DNA from 2 places in the Pseudoduganella aquatica genome. Region 2 is predicted to be linked to the other one. Evidence: predicted binding sites of a transcription regulator. Region 2 holds the regulator's gene; the other holds the start of a gene.
What was found. The regulator FliA, encoded in region 2, starts transcription of late flagellar genes. The targets are predictions, from matches to a motif close to CTAAAGTTTNNNNNNNNNNNGCCGNTA.
Positions count from the first base shown of each region.

Region 1: KT882_RS08900 (flagellar protein FliT) is a predicted target of FliA. The motif match lies at 1,940-1,966, and genes of this name have one in related genera.

Region 1 covers NZ_CP086370.1:2,015,456-2,020,935, reverse strand. The annotation lists gene KT882_RS08910 (M13 family metallopeptidase) at 1-775, opposite strand, end outside; gene KT882_RS08905 (HDOD domain-containing protein) at 1,010-1,837, shown strand; gene KT882_RS08900 (flagellar protein FliT) at 2,010-2,291, shown strand; gene KT882_RS08895 (aminotransferase class I/II-fold pyridoxal phosphate-dependent enzyme) at 2,396-3,613, opposite strand; gene KT882_RS08890 (type IV pilus assembly protein FimV) at 3,793-5,004, opposite strand; gene fumC (class II fumarate hydratase) at 5,189-5,480, shown strand, end outside.
Region 2 covers NZ_CP086370.1:5,624,196-5,629,675, reverse strand. The annotation lists gene flhF (flagellar biosynthesis protein FlhF) at 96-1,532, shown strand; gene KT882_RS25115 (MinD/ParA family ATP-binding protein) at 1,525-2,349, shown strand; gene KT882_RS25110 (RNA polymerase sigma factor FliA) at 2,366-3,097, shown strand; gene KT882_RS25105 (flagellar motor protein) at 3,079-3,828, shown strand; gene motD (flagellar motor protein MotD) at 3,830-4,618, shown strand; gene KT882_RS25095 (hypothetical protein) at 4,700-5,480, opposite strand, start outside.

The DNA.
Region 1 (5,480 bases), 3.2 Mb from region 2:
TCCAGGTGTTATTGGCTTTCATGACGTCGGCCGAGTCTTCGCGGCTGGCGTGGGTCAGCGCCAGCTTGCGCTCCAGTTCAAACACGCGGGCGGCGCGGGTTTCCGGGTCGCTATAGCCGGCCAGCTTGAACATGGCGGCGATGTGGGCCTGGTAGGCGGTGCGCAGCTTGTGCATGCGCTCGTTGTCTTCCAGGTAGTAGACGCGGTCCGGCAGGCCCAGGCCGCCCTGCAGCAGGTAAGGCATGTTGCGCTTGGGGTCGTTCAGGCCCTGGGCCACCCACAGGCCGAAGATGTTTTCGGTATGGAATTCGGTGGCGTTGAGCGGATCGACGTCGGCGCGCACGGTGGCGGCCAGCATCCTGGTCAGCTCGGTCTTGTCGGCGATGGCGCCGATTTTTTTCAGCGCCGGCCGCAGCGGCTCCACGCCCTTGGCTTCAATCGCGGCCTCGTTCATGAAGGCCAGGTAGTAATCGCTCACTTTGCGCGCTTCCGCGCCAGCGTGCTTGTCGCCCTGCACCGCTTCGATCAGCTTGATGATGCGCTGGTTGGTGTCTTCGGCCAGTTGGGCCATCGAGCTCCAGCTGCCCCGGTCGGCCGGGATCTGGGTGGTTGCCAGCCAGTTGCCGTTGGCGTAGGCAAAGAAGTCGTCGCCAGGCAGCAGCGCGGCCTTGGCGGCGGAGACCGGCGCGTCTGCCTGGGCCGCATAGCAAGGGGCCAGCGCCTGGAGGGCGCCGGCCAGCGCGAAGCCGAGTACGGTCTTGATGGGTGCGTGCATGTCTTGTTCCTGTTGTTGTGTTTTTAAACGGCGTGGTACGCCAGACTCCACTCTAAGCAAGCGCACAGCGGGAAGCCAGCGCCGCGCGACAGACTGCAAAATATGGGGATGCACTGCAGAATACGGGGAATGCGGTGCATCCATGCTACGCACAGTGCAAAAAGGCCACAACGAAACAAGGAATCCCTATATAGTTCACTTACAGCAACGCATACAAAACAAGGAGAGCCCCCTATGAAACTTGAAGCCCTTTTCCAGAACCCGACTGCGTTGCCTACGGCTCCCAAAGTTGTCGAAGAACTGATCAGCAGCTTTGATAAAGCCAGCGTTTCCACCGAGGAAATCGCGAAGAAACTGTCCGCCGATCCCGTCCTGAGCGCCAAGCTGCTGCGCCTGGCCAACTCGGCCTACTACCATGTCTCGCGCAGCATCGGCACGGTGGAAGACGCCGTGCTCATGCTGGGCTTTGTCACCGTGCGCACGCTGGTGATCAGCTCCGGCCTGGTCAGCGGCTTCAAAACGGTGCCCGGCCTGGACCTGAAGCAATTCTGGCGCTACAGCCTGTACACCGCCTGCTCGGCCAAGTGGATCGCCAAAAAGACCAAGGAAAATACCGACCTCGCCTTCACCATCGGCATGATGCACGCCATCGGCCAGCTGGTGATGCACGCCGCCATGCCGGAACAGGCCATGCAGCTGGACAAGGTCGCCGGCCCGCTGGACTCGCGCCGCCTGGACGCCGAACAAGCGTCGCTGGCCTACACCTTTGCCGACGTGGGCGCTGAGCTGGCCAAGCGCTGGAAGTTCCCGGAAGCCTTCTCCGAGACCATCATGGCCTTCCCCGACCCGATGAACCACGAGCACGGCACCCGCCTGGCCGGCATCATCCACCTGGCCGCCTGGCGCGCGCGGGTCGAGGAAAACAAGCTGACGGACGAGGAAATCGAAGCCTGCTATCCGACCGAGATCGCCGAAGAGCTGGGCCTGGAGCCGAACGCGCTGATCGACGACATGCCGCCGCCTAGCGAGCTGAGCGCCGGTCTGGAAGAACTGGTCAAGTAAGAATCACGCCCCGCCCCCGAGGCCGGCGCCGCCCTTCGAGGCCGCGCCGGCCTTGTCTTTTTCACCACCCCAAAAATAATTTCAAAATATTTTTAAAAAACCCTAAAGTTCCCGAACGGCATGACGTTAATCCAGACAAGCAGTAATCCATTTTTACTTTTCAGGATGCGCCATGACCTCCAACGAAGTGCTCGCCATGTACGAAAATGTTGCCACCTTGACCAATAACATGGTGATGGCAGCGCGCGCAAGCGACTGGGAGAGCCTGGGCCGCCTGGAAAACCAGACCGCCGTGGCCACCGCGACCGTAGCGGCGGGCGCCACCGTGGCCCCGCTGGAAGGCGCCGCCCGCCAGCGCAAGATCGACCTGCTCAAGCAAATCCTGGCCAACGACCGCGCCGTGCGCGACGTCACCGAGCCATGGCTGAACCGCGTTCCCGGCATGCCGCAATAAGCCGCCCCGCCCCAACGACAAAAGCGCCTTCACGGCGCTTTTTTATTTCCATAGCCGAAAAAAGGGGTCAGACCCCTTTTGGCTTTTCGGCAAGGCTTACATGCTTATTGGCTGATTGCTACGCGCAGGGAGAGGGCGATGCCTTTGGCGGCCTGGCGGATTTCGTCCAGCGAGGGGAAGCTGGGGGCGATGCGGATGTGGCTGTCTTCGGGGTCCAGTCCGTAGGGATAGGCGGCGCCGGCCGGGGTCAGCGTGATGCCGGCTTCCTTGGCCAGCGCGATGGTGCGCTTGGCGGCGCCCGGCGGGGTGACCAGGTCGATGAAGTAGCCGCCCTTGGGACGGGTCCAGCTTACGCCGGGCACGCTGCCGAGATGCTCTTCGAACAGGGCCAGCACGGTGTCGAACTTGGGCTTGAGCAGCGCGCGGTGCTGCTCCATCAGCGCTTCGACCGTGGCCTTGTTTTTCAGGAAACGCACGTGGCGCAGCTGGTTGACCTTGTCCGGGCCGATGCTGCGGATGCCGGAATGCTTGGTCCACCAGGCGATATTGGCCGGCGACGCGGCCAGCGCGGCCACGCCGGAGCCTGCCCAGCTGACCTTGGAGCTGGACGCGAACACGATGGCGCGGTCCGGATTGCCGGCCTTGGCACACTCGTCCAGGATATTGGCCATGCAGATTTTCTCGTCGCCCAGGTGGTGGAAGCGGTAGGCGTCGTCCCACATCAGGCGGAAGTCGGGGGCGGCGGTTTTCATCGCGGCCAGGCGGCGCACCACCTCGTCCGAGTAGACCACGCCGCCCGGGTTGCTGTACTTTGGCACGCACCACATGCCCTTGATGCTGGCGTCCGAGGCCACCAGGCGCTCGACCAGGTCCATGTCCAGGCCGTCTTCCGTCATCGGAATGTTGACCATCTTGATGCCGCGCTGTTCGCAGATGGCGAAGTGGCGGTCGTAGCCCGGTACCGGGCACAGGAAGGTGACCGGCTGCGCGCCCATCCACGGCGCATGGCCGGGCACGCCCAGCAGCAGGCTGTAGACGATCACGTCGTGCATCAGCGACAGGCTGGCGCTGCTGTCGACCACCACTTGCGCGGCCGGCACGTCCAGCAGTTCGCCGAACAGGGCGCGCGCTTCGGGCAGGCCCACGCCGCCGCCGTAGTTGCGGGTGTCGGTGCCGTCGTGCGCGGCGTAGCCGTCCAGCGCGGCCATCAGCGCGTTGGACAGGTCCAGCTGTTCAGGCGCGGGCTTGCCGCGCGACATGTCGAGTTTCAGGCCGAGTTGCTTGAATTCGTCGTATTGGGACTGTAATGGTGCGGTGCTCATGATGCCTTTCCTGGGGATTGAAAGCGGGTGCGCAGTGCGCGGGCACCACCCAGCGCCTGTCGCCAGGCGGGAGCGCTGGCGGATGCTGGTTTAGCTGGACTGAGGGGGATGGGTGCAGCAAAGCACGGCATGAGTATATCGCGTTTCGCGCCGCACTGCCGAGGCCGCCCTTATGGCGGTTATTCTTTTTCGGGTATGGCGGCTTCGGCAGGCGCAGGCTCGGCTTCGGCGGCTATTTTGTCCTTGCGCCAGCCTTGCCAGACCTTCAGCGGGGCGGTGGAGAATTTGATCTTCTTGCGGCGGATCAGGTAGTACAGCAGGCCGCCAAGCAGCGCCAGCAGCAGGACGCCGCCTATCACCATGGTGGTGGTGTTCACGCCGCCGGGCTCGCGTTTCTTTTTGCCGTTGGCCTTGGGCGGCGTGGACGCGGGAGTAACAGCGTCTGCCTTGTTCGCCGCCTCGGGCGCGCTGGCGGCGGCAGAAGCGCCGGCCGATGCTGCGGCAGCCGTCTCGCTGGCGGACGCGGCCGACGCCGCGGCTGATGCGGCCGAGGCAGCAGCAGGCGCGGCGGCTGTTGCGGCGCCCGCCCCCAGCGCGGCCTGCAATTGCTTGACCTTGCCTTCCAGATCGATCAGTTTGGTCTTCAGTTCAGCATTGGTCTGGTCCAGCGCGAGGCATTGCTGGGCCTCGCCGTCCGGCTGCCCTGCGGCGCAGACGCCCGCCTTGGCGCCGGCTTTGCTTTTGGCGACACGCGGCTCCGGGCCGAGCTTGATGGGCACAGCAGCCGGCCCCGGCTTAACCTCGGCGCCGGCCTGCTCAGCTGCGGGGCCGGTGTTGCCGACCGTGCCGCCGGCCGCATCACGCGCCGCGTTCGCCGCTGCGCGCATCCTGGCCGCGCGCAAGGCCGCTGCGCGGTTGGCCGCCGCTTGGGCGTCCTGCGCGCCGCGTTCCGCCTCGGACAAGCCGCCCGCAGACGGCGCGGCAAGCTGAGGCCGTGGTGCGGGCAGCGGCGCGGGCGCAGGCAAAGGCGCAGGTTCGGGCGTCAGCCACAAGGTTGCCGACCGCACGCTGGCCCGCGCCCCCGTCCCCAGTTCCACAAACAGATGCAGCAATTCCGCATCCACCGGCTGGAAAGTCGTCAAATGCAGAAACTGCCGGTTGTCGCGCTTCACCACCGTCATACGCAGCGACGACAGCACCGGATTCATGCGCACATTCGCGCCCTGGTACACATTCGCCCCCGCCAGCCTGACCTGCACGCCTGCCAGATCCTCCGGCGCCAGCATCACCAGCTCTATGTCGGCCGACAATTGCTGCCCTATGTGCGAACGCACCACCACGTCGCCCAGCTCGGCCGCCAGGGAAGCGGACGACAGGACGGCTGCCAGCACAAGGCCGCCGGCGCGAAGGGCAAGAAAACGGTAAGGACGACGCTGCATGTATTCGGGGTCGCTAAGCTGCGAATTTCTAAAGTGTAACAGTCTTAACGGCTGGAATTTTCCGTTTTGAAGTCCTGCGCCGGAAATTGGACTCTGCGCTACACTAATTGCATATTCCACCATGACAGAGGCATCCATGAGCATCCGTACCGAGCGCGACAGTTTTGGACCTATCGACGTCCCCGCCGGGCAGCTGTGGGGCGCGCAAACCCAGCGCTCGCTGGAACACTTCGCCATCTCCACCGAACGCATGCCGCCCGAGCTGATCCATGCGCTGGCCAGCGTCAAGCGCGCCGCCGCGCGCGTCAACCTGGACCTGGGCCTGCTGGACGAAGCCAAGGCCGGCGCCATCACCCAGGCGGCCGACGAGGTGCTGGCGGGCAAGCACCCAAGCGAATTCCCGCTGGCCGTGTGGCAAACCGGTTCCG
Region 2 (5,480 bases):
CGATCGTTTCCCCTGTGCATCGTCAATAATGCAAGCATGAGAGTGAGCCCCGCCCGTTTTGAAGGCGCGGCACTTGTGTAACAGGGGAATTGGTCATGAACGTCAAAAAATTTACTGCACCTACGTCGCGTGAAGCGCTGCGCAAAGTACGCGAGGCCCTGGGGCCGGATGCGGTGATCTTGTCGAATCGTCCTACGGATGGCGAGGTGGAAATTCTGGCCCTCGCCAACGACGACGCCGCCTCGCTGGCGCTGCCTTCCCCCGATTCGCCGATGGCGCAGCCGAATCCCTACCTGGACCTGCCGGAAACCCCGTCGTATCTGTCGCCGCTGGCGCCGATGGCCCCCGTTGCCGCCGCGCCGGCCCCTGCCGTTGCTGCAGCACCGGCGCCACGTCCTGTGCCCCGCGCCGCCGCGCCGGAAGCCGCCGTGCGCCAGTCTGCGCCGCGTGCCGCGGCAGCTGTGGCTCCCGCGCCGTCGCTGGACATGGACCGCATCAGCGCCATGGTGGCCGACGCCGTCGCCAGCGCCAAGGCCAACGCGGCCGCCGAGATGAGCGGCATGATGAGCGAAATCCGCGCCATGCGCGGCATGATGGAAACCCAGCTGGCGGAAATCTCCTGGGGCTCGACCCAGCAGCGCGAGCCGCAAAAGGCCGCCGTGCTGCGTGAAATGCTGGCGGCCGGCTTCTCGGCCAGCCTGGCGCGCTACCTGATCGAAAAACTGCCGGCCGGCCGCGACGCCGCCGACAGCCTGCGCTGGATTAAGACCGTGCTGACCCGCAACCTGTCGGCCATCGCCAACGAGGACGCGCTGATCGAGCAGGGCGGCGTGTTCGCCCTGGTGGGCCCAACCGGCGTGGGCAAGACCACCAGCACCGCCAAGCTGGCCGCGCGCTGCGTGATGCGCCACGGCCCGGACAAGCTGGCCCTGATCACCACCGACGCCTACCGTATCGGCGCGCACGAGCAGCTGCGCATCTACGGCAAAATCCTGGGCGTGATGGTGCACTCGGTGAAGGACGAAGCCGACTTGCGCATTGCCCTGAAAGAACTGAAAAACAAGCACACCGTGCTGATCGACACCGTCGGCGTGAGCCAGCGCGACCACATGGTGGCCGAGCAGGTCGCCATGCTGCAAGGCACGGACGCCAACGTCAAGCGCCTGCTGTGCCTGAACGCCACCTCGACCCAGGAAACCCTGAACGAAGTGGTGCGCGCCTACCAGGGCAGCGGCCTGGCCGGCTGCATCATGACCAAGCTGGACGAAGCGGCCTCGATCGGCAACGTGCTGGACGTGGTGATACGCCAGAAACTGAATATGTTCTACGTCTCGAGCGGCCAGCGCGTGCCGGAAGACCTGCACCTGGCCGACCCGGCCGCGCTGGTCGAACGCGCTTTCCGCCTGAAGCAGGGCGCCGCCGCCAGCCAGTACGCCGACCATGAACTGCCGCTGGTGATGTCGGCCGCCGGCGCCTTCGGCGCCAATGTCGCCGGCCTGGACCACGCACTGCGCGAGGTGCGCCTTGGCTAACTTCGACTTCGACCAGGCCGAAGGCCTGCGCCGCATGCTGGCAGGGCCGCAGCCGCGCATCGTCACCTTCCTCTCCGCCACGCCGCAGGACGACAAGGGCGCCATGCTGGTCAACCTGGGCGCCTCGCTGGCGCGCGCCGGCAACGACGTGCTGCTGGTGGACGCCTGCGCCAGCGCGCACGGCGTGGCCTCCCGCCTCGGCGTGGACAGCGGCGCCAGCCTGCTGGACGTGGCGCGCCAGGAATGCGGCCTGAATCAGGTGATCCACCAGGTGCCGCAAGGCTTCGGTGTGGTATCGATGACACGCGGCGTGGCCCGCTCCGGCCCCGACGAAACGCGCCGCCTGGCCAAGGCCTTCGACGTGCTGGCCAAGCAGACCGGCCTGATGATCGTCGACGGCGAGTTCGACGGCGAAGCGTTTCCGGTGCCGGTGATGGCCAGTTCCGACATCGTGGTGCAGGTCTCGAACAGCGCCACCTCGATCAAAAACGCCTACAGCATGATCAAGCGCCTGAACCACGAACTGGGCCGGCGGCCCTTCGGCATTGTGGTAACGGGCGCATCCGAGGCCGAAGCCAAGGTGGTTTACGATAATATGGCGCAAGCGGCAAGCCGATACCTCGCGGTAACCCTGGTTTCGATGGGGTCGGTGCCTGCTGATGAGTACTTGCAGCGCGCGGCGCGCCTGGGGCGGGCGGTGGTCGACGCCTTTCCGCTGGCCGGCGCGTCGGTCGCGTTCCGGCAACTGGCAGGACGTCTGGCGCTGGCCGGCGCGCCTCAATTCCGCACGGGGAGTAGCAACCATTTTAGCGTCTGAGAAAAATTAGAACGATATGTACACGGCCAAAGGGAAAGCGGACAAGAACTCGCTGCTGACGGAGCATATGCCGCTGGTCAAGCGGCTGGCCCACCACATGAAGGCCAAATTGCCACCCAGCGTGGAAGTCGATGACCTGGTGCAGGCCGGCATGATAGGCCTGCTCGACGCCATCAACCGCTACGAGGAAACCCACGGCGCCCAGTTTGAAACCTATGCCGTGATGCGCATCCGCGGCGCCATGCTCGACGAGTTGCGCAATAGCGACTGGATGCCGCGCAGCATGCGCCAGGACATGCGCAAGATCGAAACCGCCATGGCCACCTTGCAGCAGCGCCTGGGCCGTCCGCCCAGCGAGTCGGAAGTGGCCAAGTCGCTCAAGCTGTCGCTGGCCGACTACCAGGAAATGCTGTCCGAAGGCGGCGGCCACCAGCTGATCTACTACGAAGACTTCCGCGACGACGACGGCGGCGAAAGCTTCCTGGACCGCTACCACAACGACGAGGACGCCGACCCGCTGCGCGCGCTGCTCGACACCGACTTCCGCCAGGCCGTGATCGACGCCATCGACGCCTTGCCGCCGCGCGAGAAGATGCTGATGGGCTTGTACTATGAGGAAGAACTGAACTTGAAGGAAATCGGCGCCGTCATGGGCGTCTCCGAATCACGCGTATCGCAGCTGCATACGCAAGCGGTGGCGCGTCTGCGCGCCTCGTTAAGGGAGCAGGCATGGACTGGGCCAGCATAGCAGGACTGATACTGGGCGTGGCCGGGGTGCTGGTCGGCCAGGGCATGGAGGGCGGCAAGCTGAGCTCGCTGCTGCAGCCGGCCGCCTTCGCCATTGTGGTGATCGGCACGCTGGGCGCTGTGCTGCTGCAGACCAAGCCGGCCACCTTTGTGCGCGGGCTGCGCATGGCGCGCTGGATCGTGGCGCCGCCGCCGGACACGCGTGTCACGCTGGCGCGCGAAATCGGCGCCTGGAACGCCACCGCCAAGCGCGACGGCATGCTGTCGCTGGAGCGCTATATGCTCGCCTCGAAGGACAAGTTCAACGCCAAGGGCCTGCGCCTGATCGTTGACGGCATCCATCCGGACAAGCTGCGCAACCTGCTCGACACCGAAATCACCGCCTACGAAACGGCCGAGCGCCAGGCCGTGCGCATCTGGGAATCGGCGGCCGGCTACTCGCCCACCATCGGCATCCTGGGCGCGGTGCTGGGCTTGATCCAGGTGATGGAAAACCTGGCCGACCCCAGCAAGCTGGGCGCCGGCATCGCCATCGCCTTCGTGTCCACCATTTACGGCGTGGGCCTGGCCAATTTGTTTTTCTACCCCATCGCCAACAAGCTGAAAGTCATCGTCACCCAGCATGTGCACCAGCAGGAAATCGCCGCCGCCGTGTTTTACGACATCGCCACGGGCGACCACAGCCGCGTGATCGACGAACGCATCGCCACCCTGCTGCGCGAGTACGACTGAGATGCAGCGCCGCGCCCGCAGGAAGTTCGACGACGAGCCCGAGAACCATGAGCGCTGGCTGATCTCCTACGCCGACTTCATCACCTTGCTGTTCGCCTTCTTCGTGGTGATGTACTCGATCGCCGCCGTCAACACCGGCAAATACAAGATCTTCTCGGACGCGCTGGGCGACGCCTTCGGCGGCCAGGGTTCGGCCAAGCCCATCAACACCCAGGTGCAGAACCTGCCCATCCCCAATCCCGCGCTGCGCCGGCGCACCGAGCTGCTGCGCAAGGAAAAAGAGCAGATGACCAAGCTGGCGCAGGACTTGCTGTCCACGCTGGCGCCGCTGGTGAAGGAGGGCAAGGTGCGGGTGACGCAGAACAGCCGCGGCGTCAGCGTGGAGATCAACGCCAGCGTGCTGTTCGATCCGGGCGCGGCCCTGCTGACGTCCGAATCGCGCGAGGCGCTGCAGGCGGTGGCGGTGCTGCTGAAGGCGGACCCGCACGCGGTGCAGGTCGAGGGCCACACCGACAACCTCCCCATCCGCAACACCAACTTCCCGTCCAACTGGGAGCTGTCGGCCGCGCGCGCGGGCGCCGTGGTGCGGCTGTTCATCGACTCCGGCGTGGCGCCGGCGCGGCTGACGGCGGTCGGCCACGCCGACAACTACCCGGTGGCGCCCAACGCGCAAGCGGACGGCCGCGCCCGCAACCGCCGCGTGGCGGTGACCATCCTGTCCGGCATCCCCGACCCCGCCACCGAAGTGCCGACCGCGCCGGCTCCCCCAGCCGCCCCGCCGGCCCCGTAGGGCGGGTTAGCGGCCCTGCCGCGTAACCCGCCGTGCGCCGCCGGCCAGCATGCCCCGGCGGGTCGCCCATGGCGCGCCCCGCTAAGCCGCCCTGCGCCGCCGCCTCCAGTGCCAGCCGACGCCGGCGCCCACCACGCCCAGCAGCAGCCCGCCCACAGGCACAGGCACTGGCAAGGAACTGTCGTCGGCCAGGGCCGGCCCGGTGCGCAGCTCGGCCGGGAAGGGGCGCGGCGGCACCGGCACGATCTGCCATCGCGCCTCATCATGCGGCGCGCGCGCCATGAATTCATCGATGGAAAACACGGGCGCCGAGCCAAAAGCGCGGCTGGACGGCACTTGCGGAATGCGCACCAGCACCAGCGCTTCCACGTCCGCCCGCAACTGCTGCTCATATGCGCTCAGCGCCCGGCCGGGCGCCGCGCCGGCGAGCAGCTTGAGCAGATCCTGGCCCAGCGCTGCGAAGGCCACGGCCGGGTAGAGCCGGGTCTGCTCCTCGGTAAAGTAGCCGTAGGCCTTGTGGCCGCTGGCCAGGCTGAGGTCCTTGGCGGCCTTGTAGCCATAGGCGCCGATGGCCTTGAGGCGGCTGGTCGGTCCCTGCTCGGGCACCTGCCAGCCCAGCGCCCTGAACGCGTCCATGCTGATGCCGGCGCAGTTGGCCGAGGCGTGGCGGTAGCTGAATTCGTGCCGGTAGAAGCGGCGGAAGCGGTCCTGCATGCTGCGCTGGTAGGCTTGCGCGGTGCGGGCGTCGCGCAGCACCGCCACCAGCATGGTCGACGGCCGATAGTACTGCTGGCCGCTGTTCAGGTCCATCAGGTAGTTGTCCATCGGGACCATCGACGCGATGATGCCTTTTTCGCTGTAG